DNA from 2 places in the Clostridium cellulovorans 743B genome. Region 1 is predicted to be linked to the other one. Evidence: a T-box and tRNA genes for the amino acid it is inferred to sense, from the RefSeq annotation. Region 1 holds a T-box; the other holds one or more tRNA genes.
What was found. A T-box is a leader RNA that pairs with one kind of tRNA and senses whether it is charged. The one in region 1 lies ahead of CLOCEL_RS18880 (glycine--tRNA ligase), so its partner is inferred to be a tRNA-Gly.

Region 1 (11,856 bases):
GGTTCTATTTCACTCCCCTTCCGGGGTTCTTTTCACCTTTCCCTCACGGTACTTCTTCACTATCGGTCACTAGGTAGTATTTAGCCTTGGGAGGTGGTCCTCCCTGCTTCCCACAAGGTTTCACGTGTCTCGTGGTACTCTGGATATACTCTCGCTATCATTCGCTTTCTCCTACGGGGCTATTACCCTCTATGGCTTAGCTTTCCAGCTATCTTCGAATAACAAACTCTAGCTTTTATGAGTATTCCGCAACCCCAGAGATAAATCTCTGGTTTGGGCTCTTTCCCTTTCGCTCGCCGCTACTTAGGAAATCGAATTTCTTTCTCTTCCTCTGGGTACTTAGATGTTTCAGTTCCCCAGGTGTGGCTTCATGTAGCTATGTATTCACTACAGGATATACATCGTTTGATGCATAGGTTTCCCCATTCGGAAATCTCCGGATCACTGGCTATTTGCGCCTACCCGAAGCTTATCGCAGCTTATCGCGTCCTTCTTCGCCTCCTAGTGCCAAGGCATTCACCATACGCCCTTTGTAGCTTAACCTAAAAATTGCTATAACCTGCGCATTGCTTCGTCACTTTCGTCTCTGTGGTACTCATTTACATAAGTAAACTCCGCTTCCTCGAGTCTTCAGTTCCTCACACTGCTTGGTTCTATCAAATTAAATTAGTCTTAATTATACAAAGTTTATATAAATAACTTTACTTGGTTTTTAATATCTTATGCAATTTTCAAAGAACAAATGGTGGGCTTAAATGGACTCGAACCATCGACCTCACGCTTATCAGGCGTGCGCTCTAACCAGCTGAGCTATAAGCCCTCAATATGGTGGAGAATAAGGGATTCGAACCCTTGACCCCCTGCGTGCAAGGCAGGTGCTCTCCCAACTGAGCTAATCCCCCGGGACCAAAAGATTAAATCTATTAAGATTAATCTCTGGAAATTGAACAGAAGAAAGACCCAGTGGACACAGTGTCTTACAAGTAAAACTACTGTGTCATTTTCCTTAGAAAGGAGGTGATCCAGCCGCAGGTTCTCCTACGGCTACCTTGTTACGACTTCACCCCAATCATCGACCCCACCTTCGGCCGCTGGCTCCTTACGGTTACCTCACGGACTTCGGGTGTTGCCGACTCTCATGGTGTGACGGGCGGTGTGTACAAGGCCCGGGAACGTATTCACCGCGACATGCTGATTCGCGATTACTAGCAACTCCAACTTCATGTAGGCGAGTTTCAGCCTACAATCCGAACTGGGACGAGTTTTATAGATTTGCTCCACCTCACGGTCTTGCGTCTCGTTGTACTCGCCATTGTAGCACGTGTGTAGCCCTAGACATAAGGGGCATGATGATTTGACGTCATCCCCACCTTCCTCCTGGTTAACCCAGGCAGTCTTGCTAGAGTGCTCAACTAAATGGTAGCAACTAACAATAAGGGTTGCGCTCGTTGCGGGACTTAACCCAACATCTCACGACACGAGCTGACGACAACCATGCACCACCTGTCTTCCTGTCACCTCAAAGAGGTAACTTCCCCAGTTACGGGTAATTCAGGAGATGTCAAGTCTAGGTAAGGTTCTTCGCGTTGCTTCGAATTAAACCACATGCTCCGCTGCTTGTGCGGGCCCCCGTCAATTCCTTTGAGTTTTAATCTTGCGACCGTACTCCCCAGGCGGAATACTTAATGCGTTAGCGGCGGCACAGAGGTCATGACAACCCCTACACCTAGTATTCATCGTTTACGGCGTGGACTACCAGGGTATCTAATCCTGTTTGCTCCCCACGCTTTCATGCCTCAGCGTCAGTTACAGTCCAGAAAGTCGCCTTCGCCACTGATGTTCTTCCTAATCTCTACGCATTTCACCGCTACACTAGGAATTCCACTTTCCTCTCCTGCACTCTAGACTTCCAGTTTGAAATGCAGCACCCAAGTTGAGCTCGGGTATTTCACATCTCACTTAAAAATCCGCCTACACATCCTTTACGCCCAGTAAATCCGGACAACGCTTGCCACCTACGTATTACCGCGGCTGCTGGCACGTAGTTAGCCGTGGCTTGTTCTTTAGGTACCGTCATTATCGTCCCTAATCAAAGAGCTTTACAACCCGAAGGCCTTCATCACTCACGCGGCGTTGCTGCATCAGGGTTTCCCCCATTGTGCAATATTCCCCACTGCTGCCTCCCGTAGGAGTCTGGACCGTGTCTCAGTTCCAATGTGGCCGATCACCCTCTCAGGTCGGCTACGCATCGTCGCCTTGGTGAGCCGTTACCTCACCAACTAGCTAATGCGCCGCGGGCCCATCTTATAGCGGATTGCTCCTTTGATACATCTCTCATGCGAGAATTGCATTTTATGCGGTATTAATCTTCCTTTCGGAAGGCTATCCCCCTCTATAAGGCAGGTTGCCCACGTGTTACTCACCCGTCCGCCGCTAATCCACCCCGAAGGGCTTCATCGCTCGACTTGCATGTGTTAAGCACGCCGCCAGCGTTCGTCCTGAGCCAGGATCAAACTCTCAATTTAAATTGTTGAGTTCTAATCTTGACTTTGGTTTTTATTTTAAAACCTCAGAATTTGTCTGGTCTTGTTCTTCTGTTCAATTTTCAAAGATCAATCATTTCTTCAACTTACTCACTGTCATCCGACAGCTTATTCAGTATATCAACTTCAGAGTTACTTGTCAACAACTTTTTTTAACTTTTGATAACTTTTTTCCTGTCATCTTGTCGTTGTTTTCTCTCTGAATTCTCTGTCGTTCCTTGCGACAAGAGATATTCTATCACCTTATGCGTTCAATTTTTAGAGTTTTTACCTTATGGATTAAAATTACCTCCATCATAGTATAATTTTCTTGATTTTTCACATTTTCTCATATGCCGATACGCTAGAATCAGTTGATTAAGCTTTTTGCCATTTTTTATTACATATAGTCTTCTTATCTTTACTTGTATAAGTTTCACTGTAGATACTCACAGCTAAAATTAGAACTATTCATCAAAATGTTATTCCTTCATATTATACGTCTAACAGAATATTTTCTTAACATAGATAATAACTAGTTTTGAAAATGTCTTAGTGATCATAAGAACGAGTTATTTGATTTTATAAAAATTCAAATAATATCTATAAGATTCCAACAGCTATTCCTATTTGACAACATATCCACTGAAAAGAAAATAGCTGATACATTTATAAAAAACAGATTTTATATTAGAATAAAAAATATCATCAATCTCATTACTCTAATGTTGAAACGTCTTTTCATTCAATAATAAGTTAGGGGACACCAAACATATATGTGTCCCCTAACTTATTATCAAAAACCATGAAAAATTAAAACGCGAAAATATTATATAAGTCCTACTACTATTTCTCCATTAGAGCTATTCTTTCACTACATTACTAATTTTTCAAGTCTTTAGTAATATCAATAGTATTCGTTAAATAAAAAAATCGCCATATCAAATGATACGGCGATTTTTTTATTGATTGGTGGAGAATAAGGGATTCGAACCCTTGACCCCCTGCGTGCAAGGCAGGTGCTCTCCCAACTGAGCTAATCCCCCATGGTGGACCTTTAGGGACTCGAACCCCAGGCCGTCCGGTTATGAGCCGGATGCTCTAACCAACTGAGCTAAAGATCCATTATTTGGCAACAACTTACTTTCCCACAAGACCTCTCCTGCAGTATCATCAGCCCTTGATTGCTTAACCATCGTGTTCGGAATGGAAACGGGTGTTACCAATCAGGCATAATTACCAAATTACTCTTACAACAATATAAATTATAATATGTTCTATTTATGATGTCAACTACTTTCTTTCATTTTTCTCTTCAACTTATATTCATTTTATTTGCAAATCATTTCACCTTTGCTAAATAAACAATGCTAATATAATTTCGTCGATAGATAATCTCTTAAATGCTTTAAATTTATATAAATAATTCGATATATATGTTTCAATAAAGATTCTACATATAGCTTATTCATATTTGAATAAGCATGTAGACTTTTGATGTAGCTTCAATAATGAAACATATATATAGATTATACTAACATGAAATACATTTTTACTCTTATAATAATCGTATCAGCTCACACATGAAATGTACTAAATTTTTATAAGAAGCTAAAAAATATTCTCATTACCTTACATAGCTTTCACTATATCCTTGAACTTATTACCTCTTATTTCAAAATTAGCAAACATATCAAAACTTGCACAAGCAGGAGATAATGTTACAATATCCCCTTCCTCTGCTATCTCTTTCGCCTTGTACGCTGCTTCTTCAAGTGTTTGTACAATATAGATAGGTAAATCTAAAGTTTTCTCTTTTATCACCTTATCAAAAACATCTTTTATCTTTTCTTTCGTTACTCCAAGAAGAATAAGCTTTTTAATCTTTTCATGTCCCTCTTCTGCTAAGTATTCGAAAGGAATATGCTTATCATATCCTCCGGCAATTAAGATAACTTTCCTATCAAATGCTTTTAAACTAGCAACAGCTCTAGTCGGACTTGTTGCTATTGAATCGTTATAGTATTTCACACCATCGATTTCTCTTATAAATTCACTACGGTGCTGAACTCCTGAAAAAGTTGTTGCCACTTTCTTCATTGATTCTATAGATGCATCCTCATTAGTAACTAAAAAAGCTGTCAGCAAGTTCTCAACATTATGCATACCCATTAAGACAAGTTCTTCTTTTTTACAAACCTCTTTATCTCTCAAATAAAGCTTATTCTCCTTAAAATACGCTCCTTGTGGAACTTCTGTTTTACTACTAAAGAAATTAATCCTAGAGTTAGCCTTATCTTTCATGTTATAAGTTATATCATTTTCTATATTTAATACTAATAAATCATTTTCTCTTTGAAATTTAAAAATGTTTTCTTTTGCTTCAATATATTCATTCATAGATTTGTGCATATCTAAATGATTTGGAGATAAGTTAGTTACTGCTGAAACTTCTATAGGCAACTGTATAGTCATAAGTTGGAAACTTGACAGTTCTAACACAACTTTATCTGTATTTTTTATTTCTTCAATCTTGGTGAATAGCGGAGTACCTATATTTCCTCCTACCCAAGTATTATATCCTTCTGTTTTCAATATCTCATATACAAGGGTTGTTGTTGTTGTCTTCCCATCACTACCTGTAATAGCAAATATCTTTCCTGGACAGTATCTAATAAACTCCTCCATTTCAGAAGTTATATAAGCCCCTTGTTCCTTGCATTTTAATAATGCAGGACTATCAATCCTCATTGATGGTGTTTTGAATACAACCTCAAAACCATCTAGATACGATAAGTAGTCTTCTCCAAGAACTAATTTTGCTCCTTCACTTTCTAATTCTATCGATGTATTTCCTAACTCTTCTTTATTCTTCTTATCAAAAGCTGTTACCTTAGCCCCTAATTTTATCAAGAATTTGATTAATGGTATATTACTTACGCCTATACCTACCACTGCTGTATTTTTACCTTTTATAAAATTCTTAAATTCTGAAAAATCTTTATTCAAAACTGAACCTCCCTTACAAATACACCTACCCCTATTATACAAGGTTTCTATATTTCATTATATCACTTTCTTAAATATTTAAAACCTACGCAATAAACCCTTTTTTATTACAGCTTCTGTGTTTAAGTTTTAAAAATTTAAATTTTTTGCTATATTTTTTGTAAACTTTTACATCATTATGTCGCAATATGTTAAACGTTTTCTAAAATCTCTTTTCAAATTGTCTGAATTTTGCAACTTTATCGATAGGTGTTGAAATATATCTTTATCGTGCTATACTTATCTTGTGCCGTAAGAAAACATTAATATAATTCCCCAAGTTTTAATTAAACATATAACATATCCCCATGATTAAACCCTATTTTGCTGGATTGTAAAATCCAGCGCTTTTTCTTTTTTGACATTTTTACAGAAAAAACGAGAAGTTTAAATTTAAAACCCAAACTCCTCGCCATCATTATTCTACTATTATATTTAGAATTCTAGCTTTTCTTCTATAAATTTCTCAAGTTCATCGATTTTTATTCTTACTTGATTCATTGTATCTCTATCTCTTACAGTTACACTATCATCTTCAAGAGTATCAAAGTCAATAGTTATGCAGTAAGGAGTTCCAATTTCATCTTCCCTTCTATATCTTTTACCAATACTTCCTGCTTCATCATAGTCCACATTGAACTTCTTGCTTAATTTCTCGTAAACTTCTAAAGATTTTTCTGATAGCTTCTTTGATAAAGGCATCACAGCTGCTTTAAATGGCGCTAATGCTGGATGAAGTCTTAATACGGTTCTGCTATCTCCATCTTCAAGTTCTTCTTCGTCATAAGCATCACATAAAAATGCTAATAATACTCTATCAGCTCCTAGTGATGGTTCTATAACATATGGTACATATTTTTCATTTGTCACAGGATCTAAGTAATTTAAGTCCTGTCCGCTATGTTTCGCATGTTGATTCAAATCATAGTCTGTTCTATCTGCTATCCCCCAAAGTTCACCCCAACCGAATGGAAATTTGAATTCTATGTCAGAAGTAGCATTGCTATAGAAAGATAATTCTTCTTCGCCATGATCTCTAAATCTTAAATTTTCTTCTTTCATTGATAGATTCTTTAAAAAGTTGAAGCAATAATTCTTCCAATATGAAAACCATTCTAAATCCGTACCTGGTTTACAGAAAAACTCAAGCTCCATTTGTTCAAATTCTCTTGTTCTGAATATAAAATTTCCAGGAGTAATTTCATTTCTAAAAGACTTTCCAATTTGACCTATACCAAAAGGTATTTTTTTTCTTGAAGTTCTTTGTACACTCTTGAAGTTTACAAATATTCCTTGTGCTGTTTCAGGTCTTAGATATATTTCAGCCTTAGCATCTTCAGTTACACCTTGAAAGGTTTTAAACATTAAATTAAACTGTCTAATTTCAGTATAGTTATGTTTTCCACACTTAGGGCAATCTATATTATTGTTGTCTATGTACTCTTTTAACTGTTCTTTAGACCAGCCATCTGCTGATGCAACTTCTGCTCCATTTGCAGCCATATGATCTTCAACAATCTTATCTGCTCTAAATCTAGCTTTACATTCCTTACAATCCATTAATGGATCTGAAAAACCACCAACATGACCTGATGCAACCCAAACTTCTGGGTTCATTAATATAGCAGAATCTAAACCTACGTTATATGGGCTTTCTTGAATAAACTTTTTCCACCAAGCCTTTTTGATATTATTTTTGAACTCAACTCCTAGTGGACCATAATCCCATGAATTCGCAAGCCCACCATATATATCAGATCCTGGGAATACATATCCTCTAGATTTTGCAAGGGCAACAATTTTTTCCATAGTTTTTTCTACAGCCATAATAATCCTCCTCATATTTCTAATTGTATGATTTTAAAAATATAGTTTTTTAATTTTTGAAAAATAAAAAAAGACCCTACAATCCTAAAGGGACGAAGAAACTTCTCCGCGGTTCCACCCTTTTTGGCTTAGGCCCTACTTTCTTAATTTATTGATACTCAAAAGCTCCTTTCTCAGAATTTCCATAGTTGTTTTCACCACCCACAACCTCTCTTAAAAAGATAATACTGATACTTTTCTTTTTTCATCGTATCTTCTATTTAGTTTCTATTTACTATAGTAATTAGTCAAAAAATTAAAATGGCTCCGTGGAGAGGGCTCGAACCTCCAACCCTTCGGTTAACAGCCGAATGCTCTGCCATTGAGCTACCACGGAATGTCTTTCACAAGTATTATTATATATAGTAACCCTATTCATGTCAACATGTTTTTCTATTTTTTTATATTATTAATTGATTATTTTTTACATAAAGCTAAATTTAGAGGAATGTTATTTGATGCGATATACCCCCTATAAAATATACAATTTTCAATAAAAAATCTTCCACACTTGTTACACAGTGTTTCTTGAAAGCCACTTTGTTATTTTTTGTGTAAAATCTTTCAGTTTATATATGGTTAACTTATTGATTGTTACAAATTTTTTTACCATTACTTAAACTAGTGGAAAATTTCTAAATATAAGTATATACTTATATAAAGACACGAAAGTGCTTAAATTATCAATATATTTTGTCAACATTACTTTTTAGTATCATTTAGGAGGTTTGAATCATGACTGGATATGAAGCAACATTAAGAATGTTTGAATTAGACGAGGAAATTACTAAAGTAAGTAAAGATTTATCGAAAACTAAGGATGCAAAAGAACGTTTAGTTCTTGAAGCTAAACTTGATGCTCTAGATGTAGAATTTATAACTTTAAAGCACAAGCTTTCAAAAATTACATTACCTTATAACGATAATTAAAATAAATTTATTTTAGCTAAAATAGGTCCTACTAGACAACTATTGTTTAGTAGGACCTATTTAATATTTCAATTTATTTTATTTGCTTCATTGTTGGGAATAAAAGTACATCTCTTATAGATGCTGAATCTGTTAGGAACATAACAAGTCTATCTATACCCATTCCCATTCCACCTGTTGGTGGCATACCTATTTCAAGAGCCGTGATAAAATCATCATCCATCATGTATGCTTCGTCATCACCATGTTCTCTTTCCTTCAATTGTTGAAGAAATCTTTCTTTTTGAACTATAGGATCATTAAGCTCTGAATATGCATTACAAAGTTCTCTTCCAAAAACAAAGCCTTCAAATCTTTCAGTAAATGCTTCATTTCCTCTCTTCTTCTTTGTAAGAGGTGATATTTCTACTGGGTAATCATATATAAATGTTGGCTGAATCATATGTTCTTCACCAAAAGCTTCATATAATTCATTTAAAATTTCACCCTTAGTATAATATTTTAATTCTTTCTTAAGTTCTAAATGTTTTTCTTTTGCAATTTGTCTAGCTTCTTCATCAGTTTTTATTTCATTAAAGTCTACACCTGCATATTCTTTAACTGCATCAACCATGGTAATTCTTCTCCAAGGTGGTGTAAAATCTATTTCAGTTCCTTGATAAGTAACCTTTGTAGTTCCTAGAACCTTTTTACATATGTATGCTACCATATTTTCAGTTAACACCATCATATCATTATAATCTGCATAAGCTTCATATAATTCAATCATTGTGAATTCTGGATTGTGTCTTACTGAAATACCTTCATTTCTGAAGTTTCTTCCAATCTCATATACTTTTTCAAAACCACCAACAATCAATCTCTTTAAATATAATTCTGTTGCAATTCTAAGATACATATCTATATCTAAAGAATTATGATGTGTAACAAATGGTCTTGCAGCAGCCCCTCCAGCAATTGGTGACAAAATAGGAGTTTCTACTTCAATATAAGCATGTTGATCTAGATATTCTCTCATAGCAGTAATAATAGCAGATCTCTTCATGAAGGTTTCCTTAACTTCTGGATTCATGATTAAATCTACATATCTTTGTCTATATCTTAAATCAGTATCCTTTAAACCATGATATTTTTCAGGTAGTGGACGTAAAGACTTAGTTAAAGGTTGGTAGTCTGTAACTGAAACTGTTATTTCTCCAGTCTTAGTTTTAAACACTTTACCAGTAACTGATATAAAATCACCAATATCTAAAGTCTTAAACTTTTTAAGTTTTTCTTCTCCAATGTTATCAATCTTTACATGTAATTGAAGTTTGCCATATCTATCATGAATATCACAGAATCCAGCTTTACCATGAACTCTTTTTGACATTAATCTTCCTGCAACCACAACTTCTTTCTCTTCAAGATCTTCAAAGTTTTCTTTAACTTCATTTGATGTGTGAGTTCTATCAACCTTATAAACATCAAAAGGATCTTCTCCAGCTTCTTGTGCATCTTTAAGCTTTTGCATTCTTTCTAGTATTAGCTTATTTAACTCTTCATGATTTTCTTCATTGTTAGCATTTTGTTCATCGTTTGTGAACTGCTTTTCTGACATTTGTAACCCTCCGTATCTACTTTGTTATTTCTAATATTTCTAATTTAATCGTTCCATCTGGAACTGCTACATCGACAGTTTCTCCAACTTTTTTGCCAAGCATAGCCTTACCAACTGGTGATTCATGTGAAATCTTAAATTCTAATGGGTCAGCTTCTGCAGACCCTACAATAGAGTATACATCAACATCTCCGCTATCAATATCTTTAACTTTTACTTTTGTGCCAATACCAACTATATCACCTTGAATATCTGTTTCGTCTACCACTGTAACTTTTTTTAACATAGCTTCAAGTTGAGCTATTTTCCCCTCAACAAACGCTTGCTCGTTTTTAGCTTCATCATACTCTGAATTCTCGCTTAAATCACCAAAAGACAGTGCCACCTTTATCTTTTCCTTTATATCATTTCTTCTAACAGTTTTAAGAAACTCTAATTCATCTTCAAGTTTTTTTAGTCCTTCATATGTCATTACATATTTTTTTGAATCCATATTCTACGTTCTCCCCTTTACCTAATCCTACCCTTAATTAAAGTACCTTATATAATAATTTTCTATAAGTATTTACGCTATTATAAACTAGTCGTGTTTCATTGTCAACTATACATATAACTAAGGGTAATATCATGATATTCTATTGGCCTAAATAAAATGTCATAATATCATATAATATTTTCTTTATATTTTAAAAGGAGGTCTATAACTTTTTTGGCATCTGTTTCATAATTAACAGCATTTCTTATGACAGTACAATCCTTTAAACCTTTAACATAGAAAGCTATATGCTTTCGCATCTCTCTAACAGCCTTAACCTCTTCATTTGACATAAGTTCTAATTGATAATGTCTAATGCACATATCTATTTTCTCAGCACCTGTTGGATATTTTATTTCTTCATTTGATAATTTTTGTTTAATTTGATTAAATAGCCAAGGATTTCCCTGAGATCCCCTAGCCACCATTATACCATCACAATTGCTAATGTGTATTAAATTTTGTGCATCCTCATGTGAAAACACATCACCATTACCTATCACAGGAATAGTCACTGCTTTCTTTACTTGAGCTATTATATTCCAATCTGCCTTACCTTGATACATTTGTGCTCTGGTTCTTCCATGAACAGCAATAGCATCTGCTCCAGCTTCTTCTATGACCTTTGCAAACTCAACTGCATTTATGTTATCCTCATCAAAGCCTTTTCTAAATTTAACTGTTACAGGCTTGCTAGTAGTATTTTTTAAAGTTTTAACTATTTCATAAGCTAATTCAGGTTCTTTCATCAATGCAGATCCTTCACCATTCTTTACAATTTTAGGTGCTGGACATCCCATATTAACATCTATAATACAAAACTCATCTTTTTTATCAAAATACTCACATGCTTTTGCCATAATGTATGGGTCTCTTCCAAAAATCTGAACAGCAACTGGCCTTTCTTCATCTATTACTTTTAATAAAGCCTCAGTATTTTCGCTACCATAGAATAGCCCTTTAGCGCTAACCATCTCTGTATATACAAGTCCACATCCCTGTTCTAAACATAATGTCCTAAATGGGCTATCAGTTACACCAGCCATTGGCGCTAAAAAAACATTGTTTTTAAATTCTAAATTTCCTATTTTCAATTTACTCACGCCTATTCTTTATTCTTAAGAAAAAGTATTCTAAGTCCATCTAAAGTTAAGTACGGATCAACTACATCTATATATTTTGTGGAAGAGCCTATAAGTTTTGCAAAACCGCCTGTCGCAAGTACTAATGGTTCATCTTCACCCATCTCCATAAGTTCCTTTTTCATGCCTTTAATAATATATTCTACAGAACCTATATATCCATATATCATACCTGCTTGCATAGCACTTTCTGTGGACTTGCCTATAATAGAA
Region 2 (11,856 bases), 810 kb from region 1:
GTAATTAAGTCAGTGGAAAGCATAAAAGATGGAGAGATGGAGACAGAGTTTGAAATTTTATCCCTATCAATTAATAGTAATGATGAAAAGCAAATACAACTAGTTAAAGAAGTCCTAAAAAGTAGTCCAAATATAGAAAAGATAGATGAAGAGTATGGTAAATACATAATTACTGCGAAAGTTAATACTTCTTCAAGGATATTAAAAGAATTAGTTTTGAAGGATGTTGAAGTAAAGGAGTTATTTATAAGACAAAGAGGACTAGAACAAAGATATATGGAATTAGTTGAAGGAGGTATAAGATAATGCTAGCACTTATTAAAAATGAGTATAGAAAGTTATTTAGAAGAACACAGACATGGGTGCTTATAGGATTATTCTTAGCTGTAATGTGTTTAGGCACTGTATTTGCATACTATACTTATCGTATAGATCAAAGAAATCAAAAACCAGAAACTCAAAAGGCTAATATAGAACAACAAATAAGCTATTTAGAAGAGAATAAAAAACAATTTGCAAATAACGAATCAAAAGATAATCAAGTTAAAGAGGAATATGAGTCAAATATTGATAGGGAAATTGCAAATTTAAGAAATCAAATTGATTACCTAAATCAAGTTATAGAAAAAGGCGAAGAGAATATAGATTGGAAGTCTAACTTAAAAACAGAAATAGATAATCAAAAGAAAACCATAGAAGAAATGGAGAAGAATGCGGAAACAAATGAAGGTACAGAAAATTTTGTTTATTTAAATAACGATCTAAATCAACAGAAAGCAGACTTAGAAAAACTTCAATACCTATATGATAATGATATAAAGCCAATTAAAGGAAGCACTTTCGATGGTTATTCAGTAATAAATAAAATATTTACGGTTTTAGGTGGGATAATTTTAACTTTAGGAGTAATTATATTCTCAAGTGATATAGTATCAGGAGAAATGAACCCAGCAACTGTTAAGTTCTTATTGGTACAACCAACTACAAGAAGGAAAATATTATTATCGAAATTTATAACAATAGTTACAGCAGCAATAGGATTAATAGTAGGAATCCAGATTCTCTTCTTCTTAGGTATTGGAATTACTAATGGGTTTGGGAATGGGAATTATCCAGTAATAGTCGGAGCTAAGTTCGAAGTATTAAAGACAATACTATTATCAGATGGTTCACATCCAATTGCTATTATAGAAAACTCAATGCATATTATAAGTACTAGTCAATATTTTATACAATACATAGGCTTCGAGATACTATTTATTTTAGCTGGATCTGCTTTTGGGTTTATGTTATCTACTATATGCAAGAGTGCAACTTTATCTACGGTAATTGGTATTATAATATCAATAGCTTCCCCAATTTTCTTCCAAGTTGTTAAAGGACTAAAAAAGTTTGTTCATTTACTATTTGTAGCATATAATGATCCATCAATGATACTAAGTGGAATGTCAGCACAGTATTATAATAATATTCATTATAATGGTATCACTGGGATCATTGTATTAATAGTAACTGCAGTAATATGTTATATCGTATCAGATATAATTTTTACAAGAAAAGATTTTGCAGCTTAAAGTACATGTTAAGGATTTTAGTAATAAGGTTAATTATTTAAAGTTTATACTAAATATATATATAAATTTAACCTGTTGTGCTAACAGATAAGTTTTCATTAATAGGATATTTATTCCATATATTTGAGCAGACTTCTCCTAATGAAGATGTCGCCAAATCCTTAGGAATTATTATCCAAATATTAATGTCTTAATCTTTGCTGTATCTATACCTATATTTAAGATTTTATTTATAAAATAACAAAGATTATGAGCTAATATTTTATTTACTATTCTTGTAGCAAAGCCCCAAGTTGACTTTGCAAGAACCCTCTGTATATTCAATTGCTCGGAGAGCTGAGAAAAAGTGGTTTCTATTCTACGACGAGCCTTGAATATGAGTTGCCTAAGTGGTTTTAAAAGTTTAATTTTACTGTTATTACGACTTATGGTTAGAAGATTAATATCCATTATCTCTTTTAATTGCGAAGCAATCTTTTGACCTATATAGCCTTTATCGCCTATTAGTGTATTAACAACTGAATTATCTATAAGTTCCCAGACTGCGTCTCTATCATCAATGTTTGCAGCAGTAATAGAGAAGTCTGTGATATAGCCATCTAAAGCAACTAATGCATGTAATTTGAAGCCGTAATATGTCTCTTTTTTCGAAGCGCATCGCCCGTAGGCAGCCTTCGGCTTAAATGACTTATGAAAGTGAGCTCTACCAAATTTACACACAGGAATAGGCATACTATCTACAATTCTTATTCGATCATATTGATAGTTAAGAAATTTCATAAATTCCTTACGTATTGCATCTGTGACTCGAAATAAGGATTTTCTTACTCTATGAAATCTTGTTCTACTACAAAAATTAGGGAACAGATCTCGTAAGTTTTTAGAACAAAACCCAAACCAAGCTTTTTCAGAGTCAATGGTTAAGAGTTCGCCTACTAAAGATAAAGTAATGATTTCGCTATCAGACATTACTGACTTATCAATATTGCGACGGTTCATAATAAATGCTGGAGTTACCTTTTGGTAAAAATCATCAATTATAACATAAGTGACAACAATAAAATCTTTTAAGTTGTTTATTGTTATGATAAAATCTTTATTAAACTCTGGCATATAAGTTAGCCTCCTATCATTAGATTAGTCGTGTTTTTTAATGATAGGTTAGCAAATATGCTGGAGTTTTTCTATTTGTAAGTATTGCCAACGTATTTAACTAGCACAACGAGTAAATTTAATATTATATTAGGGAACGCCTAAGTATTGATGAAATATATAATACTTAGGTGTTCTTATGTGTGTAAGTATTTTTCACGGAATAAATAATTAATTTCATAAGAATGAGAAAAGATTTTTAAAAAAGATACATAATTGGAGATTTAATGTAGATTTCAAAGGGGTGGCATGCCTATATAATCTACAATACAATATCAACGATGTCGAGTGTATCAATTGATGTAATATAGAGAAATAGATAGATAATGAGAGTATAGTCAATATATTCTTATATAATTAGTAAAATTCTAAAGTTTCAAAGGCTTATCCATGATATTATATATTTCGTCAGTTCGATGCGAACAAACAATTCGAAGAAATGTCTAAAAACTTTAAAAAAGTTGTTGACAATGAAATTTGAAGCTGATATACTGAATAAGCTGTCGGAAGACAGTGTGGAAATTAAGCAATAAACTGATCTTTGAAAATTGAACAGAAGAACAAGACCAGACAAATTCTGAGGTTTTAAAATAAAAACCAAAGTCAAGATTAGAACTCAACAATTTAAATTGAGAGTTTGATCCTGGCTCAGGACGAACGCTGGCGGCGTGCTTAACACATGCAAGTCGAGCGATGAAGCCCTTCGGGGTGGATTAGCGGCGGACGGGTGAGTAACACGTGGGCAACCTGCCTTATAGAGGGGGATAGCCTTCCGAAAGGAAGATTAATACCGCATAAAATGCAATTCTCGCATGAGAGATGTATCAAAGGAGCAATCCGCTATAAGATGGGCCCGCGGCGCATTAGCTAGTTGGTGAGGTAACGGCTCACCAAGGCGACGATGCGTAGCCGACCTGAGAGGGTGATCGGCCACATTGGAACTGAGACACGGTCCAGACTCCTACGGGAGGCAGCAGTGGGGAATATTGCACAATGGGGGAAACCCTGATGCAGCAACGCCGCGTGAGTGATGAAGGCCTTCGGGTTGTAAAGCTCTTTGATTAGGGACGATAATGACGGTACCTAAAGAACAAGCCACGGCTAACTACGTGCCAGCAGCCGCGGTAATACGTAGGTGGCAAGCGTTGTCCGGATTTACTGGGCGTAAAGGATGTGTAGGCGGATTTTTAAGTGAGATGTGAAATACCCGAGCTCAACTTGGGTGCTGCATTTCAAACTGGAAGTCTAGAGTGCAGGAGAGGAAAGTGGAATTCCTAGTGTAGCGGTGAAATGCGTAGAGATTAGGAAGAACATCAGTGGCGAAGGCGACTTTCTGGACTGTAACTGACGCTGAGGCATGAAAGCGTGGGGAGCAAACAGGATTAGATACCCTGGTAGTCCACGCCGTAAACGATGAATACTAGGTGTAGGGGTTGTCATGACCTCTGTGCCGCCGCTAACGCATTAAGTATTCCGCCTGGGGAGTACGGTCGCAAGATTAAAACTCAAAGGAATTGACGGGGGCCCGCACAAGCAGCGGAGCATGTGGTTTAATTCGAAGCAACGCGAAGAACCTTACCTAGACTTGACATCTCCTGAATTACCCGTAACTGGGGAAGTTACCTCTTTGAGGTGACAGGAAGACAGGTGGTGCATGGTTGTCGTCAGCTCGTGTCGTGAGATGTTGGGTTAAGTCCCGCAACGAGCGCAACCCTTATTGTTAGTTGCTACCATTTAGTTGAGCACTCTAGCAAGACTGCCTGGGTTAACCAGGAGGAAGGTGGGGATGACGTCAAATCATCATGCCCCTTATGTCTAGGGCTACACACGTGCTACAATGGCGAGTACAACGAGACGCAAGACCGTGAGGTGGAGCAAATCTATAAAACTCGTCCCAGTTCGGATTGTAGGCTGAAACTCGCCTACATGAAGTTGGAGTTGCTAGTAATCGCGAATCAGCATGTCGCGGTGAATACGTTCCCGGGCCTTGTACACACCGCCCGTCACACCATGAGAGTCGGCAACACCCGAAGTCCGTGAGGTAACCGTAAGGAGCCAGCGGCCGAAGGTGGGGTCGATGATTGGGGTGAAGTCGTAACAAGGTAGCCGTAGGAGAACCTGCGGCTGGATCACCTCCTTTCTAAGGAAAATGACACAGTAGTTTTACTTGTAAGACACTGTGTCCACTGGGTCTTTCTTCTGTTCAATTTCCAGAGATCAAAGCCTAACGGCTAAGAGATTTGGAAGTCTTTTTTATGTAAAGCGAAAGCTTGTATAAAAAGGAAAAGTTGTTCTTTGAAAATTGCATAAGATATTAAAAACCAAGTAAAGTTATTTATATAAACTTTGTATAATTAAGACTAATTTAATTTGATAAGATTAACCGATAACGTGTTAATTAGACCAAATTAAAAAATTGATAGAACCAAGCAGTGCGAGGAACTGAAAACTCGAGGAAGCGGAGTTTACTTATGTAAATGAGCACCGCAGAGGCGAAAGTGACGAAGCAATGCGCAGGTTATAGCAATTTTTAGGTTAAGCTACAAAGGGCGTATGGTGAATGCCTTGGCACTAGGAGGCGAAGAAGGACGCGATAAGCTGCGATAAGCTTCGGGTAGGCGCAAATAGCCAGTGATCCGGAGATTTCCGAATGGGGAAACCTATGCATCAAACGATGTATATCCTGTAGTGAATACATAGCTACATGAAGCCACACCTGGGGAACTGAAACATCTAAGTACCCAGAGGAAGAGAAAGAAATTCGATTTCCTAAGTAGCGGCGAGCGAAAGGGAAAGAGCCCAAACCAGAGATTTATCTCTGGGGTTGTGGAATACTCATAAAAGCTAGAGTTTGTTATTCGAAGATAGCTGGAAAGCTAAGCCATAGAGGGTAATAGCCCCGTAGGAGAAAGCGAATGATAGCGAGAGTATATCCAGAGTACCACGAGACACGTGAAACCTTGTGGGAAGCAGGGAGGACCACCTCCCAAGGCTAAATACTACCTAGTGACCGATAGTGAAGAAGTACCGTGAGGGAAAGGTGAAAAGAACCCCGGAAGGGGAGTGAAATAGAACCTGAAACCGTATGCCTACAACCGGTCGAAGCACCATATGAGTGTGACGACGTGCTTTTTGTAGAACGAGCCAACGAGTTACGGTATGCAGCAAGGTTAAGTACTTAAGGTACGTAGCCGAAGGGAAACCAAGTGTGAACAGCGCGACTAGTTGCATGCCGTAGACCCGAAACCGGGTGACCTATCCATGGCCAGGTTGAAGCGAGGGTAAAACCTCGTGGAGGACCGAACCACATTGGTGTTGAAAAACCATGGGATGAGCTGTGGATAGCGGAGAAATTCCAATCGAACTCGGAGATAGCTGGTTCTCCTCGAAATAGCTTTAGGGCTAGCGTCGGGTAAAATGAGTAATGGAGGTAGAGCACTGAATGAGCTAGGGGCTGACAACAGTTACCGAACTCTATCAAACTCCGAATGCCATATACTTTTACCCCGGCAGTCAGACTGCGAATGATAAGGTCCGTAGTCAAAAGGGAAAAAGCCCAGACCATCAGCTAAGGTCCCCAAGTGTAAGTTAAGTGGAAAAGGATGTGGGATTTCTAAGACAACTAGGATGTTGGCTTAGAAGCAGCCACTCATTTAAAGAGTGCGTAATAGCTCACTAGTCAAGAGATCCTGCGCCGAAGATGTCCGGGGCTCAAACTTACCACCGAAGCTATGGACTCCGTAAGGAGTGGTAGAGGAGCTTTCTGTATGGGCAGAAGCAGTACCGGAAGGAGCTGTGGACTGTACAGAAGTGAGAATGTTGGCATAAGTAGCGAGAATTAAGTGAGAATCTTAATGGTCGAAAACCTAAGGTTTCCTGGGGAAGGCTCGTCCGCCCAGGGTTAGTCGGGACCTAAGCTGAGGCCGAAAGGCGTAGGTGATGGACAATCGGTTGATATTCCGATACTACTATTAGCGTTATTATCGATGGGATGACGCAGGAGGATAGGGTGTGCCAACTATTGGATGTTGGTCTAAGCATTTAGGGGTGTACGTAGGCAAATCCGCGTGCTAATACTCTGAGGTGTGATGGGGAGCGAAATTTAGTAGCGAAGTACCTGATTCCACGCTGCCAAGAAAAGTCTCTAGAGAGCAAAATAGTACCCGTACCGCAAACCGACACAGGTAGGTGAGGAGAGAATCCTAAGACCAGCGGAAGAATTACAGTTAAGGAACTCGGCAAATTGACCCCGTAACTTCGGGAGAAGGGGTGCCTAGCGGAAGCTAGGCCGCAGAGAATAGGCCCAAGCAACTGTTTAGCAAAAACACAGGTCTCTGCTAAAGCGAAAGCTGATGTATAGGGGCTGACGCCTGCCCGGTGCTGGAAGGTTAAGGGGATTGCTTAGCGCAAGCGAAGGCATGAACTTAAGCCCCAGTAAACGGCGGCCGTAACTATAACGGTCCTAAGGTAGCGAAATTCCTTGTCGGGTAAGTTCCGACCCGCACGAATGGCGTAATGATTTGGGCACTGTCTCAACTGTAAATCCGGCGAAATTGTAGTGCAAGTGAAGATGCTTGCTACCCGCGATTGGACGGAAAGACCCCGTAGAGCTTTACTGTAGTTTAGCATTGAGTTTCGATATTGTCTGTACAGGATAGGTGGGAGACTGGGAAGTAGGGCCGTCAGGTTCTATGGAGTCAACCTTGGGATACCACCCTGACAGTATTGGGATTCTAACGGAAACCCATGAATCTGGGTGCCGGACATTGTTAGATGGGCAGTTTGACTGGGGCGGTCGCCTCCAAAAAAGTAACGGAGGCGCCCAAAGGTTCCCTCAGAACGGTCGGAAATCGTTCGAAGAGTGCAAAGGCAGAAGGGAGCCTGACTGCGACACCTACAAGTGGAGCAGGGACGAAAGTCGGGCTTAGTGATCCGGTGGTTCCTCGTGGGAGGGCCATCGCTCAACGGATAAAAGCTACCTCGGGGATAACAGGCTGATCTCCCCCAAGAGTCCACATCGACGGGGAGGTTTGGCACCTCGATGTCGGCTCGTCGCATCCTGGGGCTGGAGAAGGTCCCAAGGGTTGGGCTGTTCGCCCATTAAAGCGGCACGCGAGCTGGGTTCAGAACGTCGTGAGACAGTTCGGTCCCTATCCGTCGCGGGCGTAGGAAATTTGAGAGGAGCTGTCCTTAGTACGAGAGGACCGGGATGGACTGACCTCTGGTGTACCAGTTGTTCCGCCAGGAGCATGGCTGGGTAGCTATGTCGGGAAGGGATAAACGCTGAAAGCATCTAAGCGTGAAGCCCACCTCAAGATTAGATTTCCCATAGCGTAAGCTAGTAAGATCCCTTGAAGAACACAAGGTTGATAGGTGAGGGGTGTAAGCATGGTAACATGTTCAGCTGACTCATACTAATAGATCGAGGGCTTAACCTAAACAAAGTTTTTAATATCTATGCAATTTTCAGAGAACACTCTGAACTTTAAAAGAAATTTTAAAGTGTATCCAGTGATTATGCCTGGTAGGTAACACCCGTTCCCATTCCGAACACGACGGTTAAGCTACTAAGGGCCGATGATACTGCAGGAGAGGTCTTGTGGGAAAGTAGGTTGTCGCTGGTTTTTTTAATAAGGCCCCTTGGTCAAGCGGTTAAGACACCACCCTTTCACGGTGGTAACAGGAGTTCGATTCTCCTAGGGGTCACCAAAAATATGCGGGAGTGGCTCAGTGGTAGAGCGTCACCTTGCCAAGGTGAACGTCGCGAGTTCGAATCTCGTCTTCCGCTCCATAAAAATGTGCTAAAAGTATAGCTTTTAGCACATTTTTTTATGTTAAAATAAGATTAGAATAATATAGACACAATGAAATTTTAATTATCTATAAAAGCTTTTATGATAATAATATATATAAATAAGTTCTGAAAACCAGGTTATATCTAAGAATTTATTCAATAGTAAAATGTTGTATAAGTTATGAAGTAGCTTTAATGGAACATATAATTGGTGAAATAGATACATAAATAAAAATAAATATATATACTTAAACCAAAAATCCTCATAGTATAAAGAAGAGATAAGAGGGATAATATCAGCTCATTAGTAGGAGGGAATATGGACATACATCAAAAGGTTGTTAGAGGAACTTTTATAAAAAGGCCAAATAGATTTCAAGCATATGTAATATTAGATGGAGAAGAACTTCTAGTAGCAGTACCTAATACTGGTCGGTGTAAGGAGATATTAACGGAAGGGTGTACTGTATTATTGAGAGAAGGTTTAAATCCAAAAAGAAAAACAAAATATGATTTGATTGCAGGATATAAAGGCGATAAATTAATTAATATAGATTCGCAGGCACCAAATAAGGTTGTAGAGGAAGCGCTAAAGCTAGGCAAAATAGATATACTTAAGAAATATACTTTAGTAGAAAGAGAAAAATTTTTTGGGAAAAGTAGATTTGATTTTAGACTTACAAATAGCCAAAATGATATATATTTTTTAGAAGTTAAAGGTGTTACTTTAGAAGAAGATGGTCACACAAAGTTCCCAGATGCACCAACTGAAAGAGGTGCAAGACATCTATTAGAATTAGTTGAGGCAAGAAAGCAAGGCTGGGGTGCAGGAGTTTTATTTTTGATACAGATGGATGGAGTAACTTCTTTTTCACCCTATGACAAAATGGATAAGAATTTTGGTGATGCATTGAGGTATGCTGCTGAAAATGGTGTAGATATATATGCATATCAGTGTAGTATAGGTGAAAAGATGTTAACCTTAGACAAAAGAGTACCTATATTTTTAGAAGAGCATTTGAAGTCATAGTTTTACAAGCACAGAAGTTAGATTTATATTGAAAGGTGGTGTAGTGAAGTGTTATCTGAGATAAGTAATTGCGATAGATGCTATGAAAAAGAAGAAAATAGATGTGATGGATCAGTAGATGATTGCATATGCAAAAAATGCCCAAGAAATCTTGGACAGTGTTTAACAACAAGATACTGTAGAGAAACTGAATCAATAATATTCTATGAAGATGAATATTAGTATTGTAAATAAGTATTTTGTTTAGAATAATATATAATATTGAATTAAGTAAATTTAAGAGTTAAATAGAAACATAGTTTATAAGGAGTGATTTGGTTGAATAAAAGTTTGAACGATTTTAAAGATCATTTAAAGAAAATTGAATACTTAAAGAGTACAATTGCATTGCTTCATTGGGATTTAGTAGTTAAGGCACCTGAAAAGTCTGTTGATTATAGAAGTGATATGTTGGGGTATCTATCTAGTGAAGAATATAAACTCACTACTGGTGAAGCTATGAAGGGATTTCTTGATGTTTTTTCTACAAGTAAAGATAATGATGATATCATAAATGCGATGATAAGAACTGCTAAAAAGAATTATGATAGAGTGAGAAAAATTCCTGAAGATATGTATAAGGCGTATACTATAGATGCATCAAAATCTACTAATGCTTGGGAAGAGGCAAAAGAAAAAAATGACTTTTCAATATTCTATCCTCATCTAGTAAAGATGGTAGAGTATAAGAGAAATTTTTCAAAATATTTTGGTTATAAAGACAATATTTATGATGCACTTTTGGATGAATATGAACCTAATGCAACTGTTAAGGATATAGATAAGTATTTTTCAGAACTAAAAGAAGGAATTATAGATATTTTAAGAAGGGTAGAAAAATCAAAAGTTAATATAAATGATGATTTTCTAAAAACATTTTTTGCAAAAGAAGATCAGAAAAAGTTTACAGAATTTATATTAGATAAAATGGGATATGATTATGTTAGTGCAGGAAGAATAGATGAATCTATCCATCCTTTTACTACAAATTTTGGAAATAAAGATGTTAGAATTACAAATCATTATCATGAAAATGATTTTGTCAGTGCGGTGTTTTCTGCAATACATGAAGGTGGGCATGCTATTTATGAGCAAAACATTTCTGATGATCTAATTGGAACGGGATTAGCTATGGGCGTATCTATGGGAATACATGAATCACAATCCAGATTCTATGAGAATATAATAGGTAGGAGTAAAGGTTTTTGGAAGTTTTTTTTTCCAGAAGCTAAAAAAAGATTTCCTCAATTTAAAAATGTATCTTTTGACGATTTTTATAGAGCTATTAATAAAGTACAATGTTCTTTAATTAGAATTGAGGCTGATGAACTCACATATAGTCTTCATATTATTATAAGGTATGAAATTGAGAAAATGCTTATAAACGGAGAAATTGAAGTCAAAGATCTGCCAAGTGTGTGGAATGATAAATACGAAGAATACTTAGGAGTAAGACCAGATAATGATGCTGTAGGAGTTCTTCAGGATGTTCATTGGTCTGATGGTAGCTTCGGATATTTCCCAAGTTATGCTCTCGGGAATATTTATGGTGCACAACTCTTAATAAAAATAGAAAAAGAGATTGATGATATGTATGCAAAAATAGAGCAAGGTGAATTATCAGAGATTAAATCTTGGCTTAAGGAGAATATTCACAAGTATGGCGCTATTTACGAGCCAAGAATTTTATTAGAAAAAATCACAGGTGAAAGGTTGAAACCTAAGTATTTTTTAGACTATTTAAGAAAAAAATACGAGGAAATTTACGAACTTTAATATGAAAAACATGGAAATAGTTTGTGTCGATAATTGCATTTCATTAAATTTCTCAAAAACTATTGTACATGCACAAAAGATATGATACAATGTAAACGTAGTCATTGATCGAACACTTTAGATATTACCAGTAACAGGTAATACAAATTGTAGAATTCGATTGATGATTGGGTTAACAAACCGTCACGAGACGAGGGGAATATTTAACATAAAGAAGATAACTATATCTCAGTTTTAAAAGAGAAGCGGCTAATTAATTTTAAGCTGGGAGAAGATATTTTATACTGGTAAACTTATTTTATAAGTAAATGCTACTAATAAATATATTGCAGTTGTCTAGGTCAAATTTATTTTTTTATTAATTTATTGGGTTTAATTTTTAGGGAAAAGAAAAACTACAACATTAGGGAGTTGTAGTTTTTCTTTTTTCTGAATAATTATTTGAGAAATACCAGAAGCTATACAGTGCTATTAATTTAACTGTATTTATA

Region 2: it has a tRNA-Gly gene. The T-box ahead of CLOCEL_RS18880 (glycine--tRNA ligase) is inferred to sense a tRNA for this amino acid. The anticodon was not compared.

The regions. Positions count from the first base shown of each region.
Region 1 covers NC_014393.1:4,549,964-4,561,819, forward strand. Annotated here, with positions in the region: rRNA gene CLOCEL_RS18840 (23S ribosomal RNA) at 1-543, opposite strand, end outside; tRNA gene CLOCEL_RS18845 (tRNA-Ile) at 744-820, opposite strand; tRNA gene CLOCEL_RS18850 (tRNA-Ala) at 827-902, opposite strand; rRNA gene CLOCEL_RS18855 (16S ribosomal RNA) at 1,011-2,525, opposite strand; tRNA gene CLOCEL_RS18860 (tRNA-Ala) at 3,493-3,568, opposite strand; tRNA gene CLOCEL_RS18865 (tRNA-Ile) at 3,570-3,646, opposite strand; rRNA gene rrf (5S ribosomal RNA) at 3,650-3,766, opposite strand; gene murD (UDP-N-acetylmuramoyl-L-alanine--D-glutamate ligase) at 4,155-5,531, opposite strand; gene CLOCEL_RS18880 (glycine--tRNA ligase) at 6,006-7,397, opposite strand; T-box leader at 7,483-7,654, opposite strand; tRNA gene CLOCEL_RS18885 (tRNA-Asn) at 7,699-7,773, opposite strand; gene CLOCEL_RS18890 (hypothetical protein) at 8,172-8,366, shown strand; gene lysS (lysine--tRNA ligase) at 8,440-9,966, opposite strand; gene greA (transcription elongation factor GreA) at 9,983-10,459, opposite strand; gene dusB (tRNA dihydrouridine synthase DusB) at 10,630-11,595, opposite strand; gene CLOCEL_RS18910 (type III pantothenate kinase) at 11,607-11,856, opposite strand, start outside.
Region 2 covers NC_014393.1:95,883-107,738, forward strand. Annotated here, with positions in the region: gene CLOCEL_RS00345 (ABC transporter ATP-binding protein) at 1-306, shown strand, start outside; gene CLOCEL_RS00350 (ABC transporter permease subunit) at 306-1,574, shown strand; gene CLOCEL_RS00355 (IS982-like element ISClce1 family transposase) at 1,746-2,687, opposite strand; rRNA gene CLOCEL_RS00360 (16S ribosomal RNA) at 3,352-4,866, shown strand; rRNA gene CLOCEL_RS00365 (23S ribosomal RNA) at 5,260-8,164, shown strand; rRNA gene rrf (5S ribosomal RNA) at 8,234-8,350, shown strand; tRNA gene CLOCEL_RS00375 (tRNA-Glu) at 8,361-8,435, shown strand; tRNA gene CLOCEL_RS00380 (tRNA-Gly) at 8,443-8,517, shown strand; gene sfsA (DNA/RNA nuclease SfsA) at 8,840-9,550, shown strand; gene CLOCEL_RS22960 (hypothetical protein) at 9,599-9,772, shown strand; gene CLOCEL_RS00395 (carboxypeptidase M32) at 9,869-11,365, shown strand.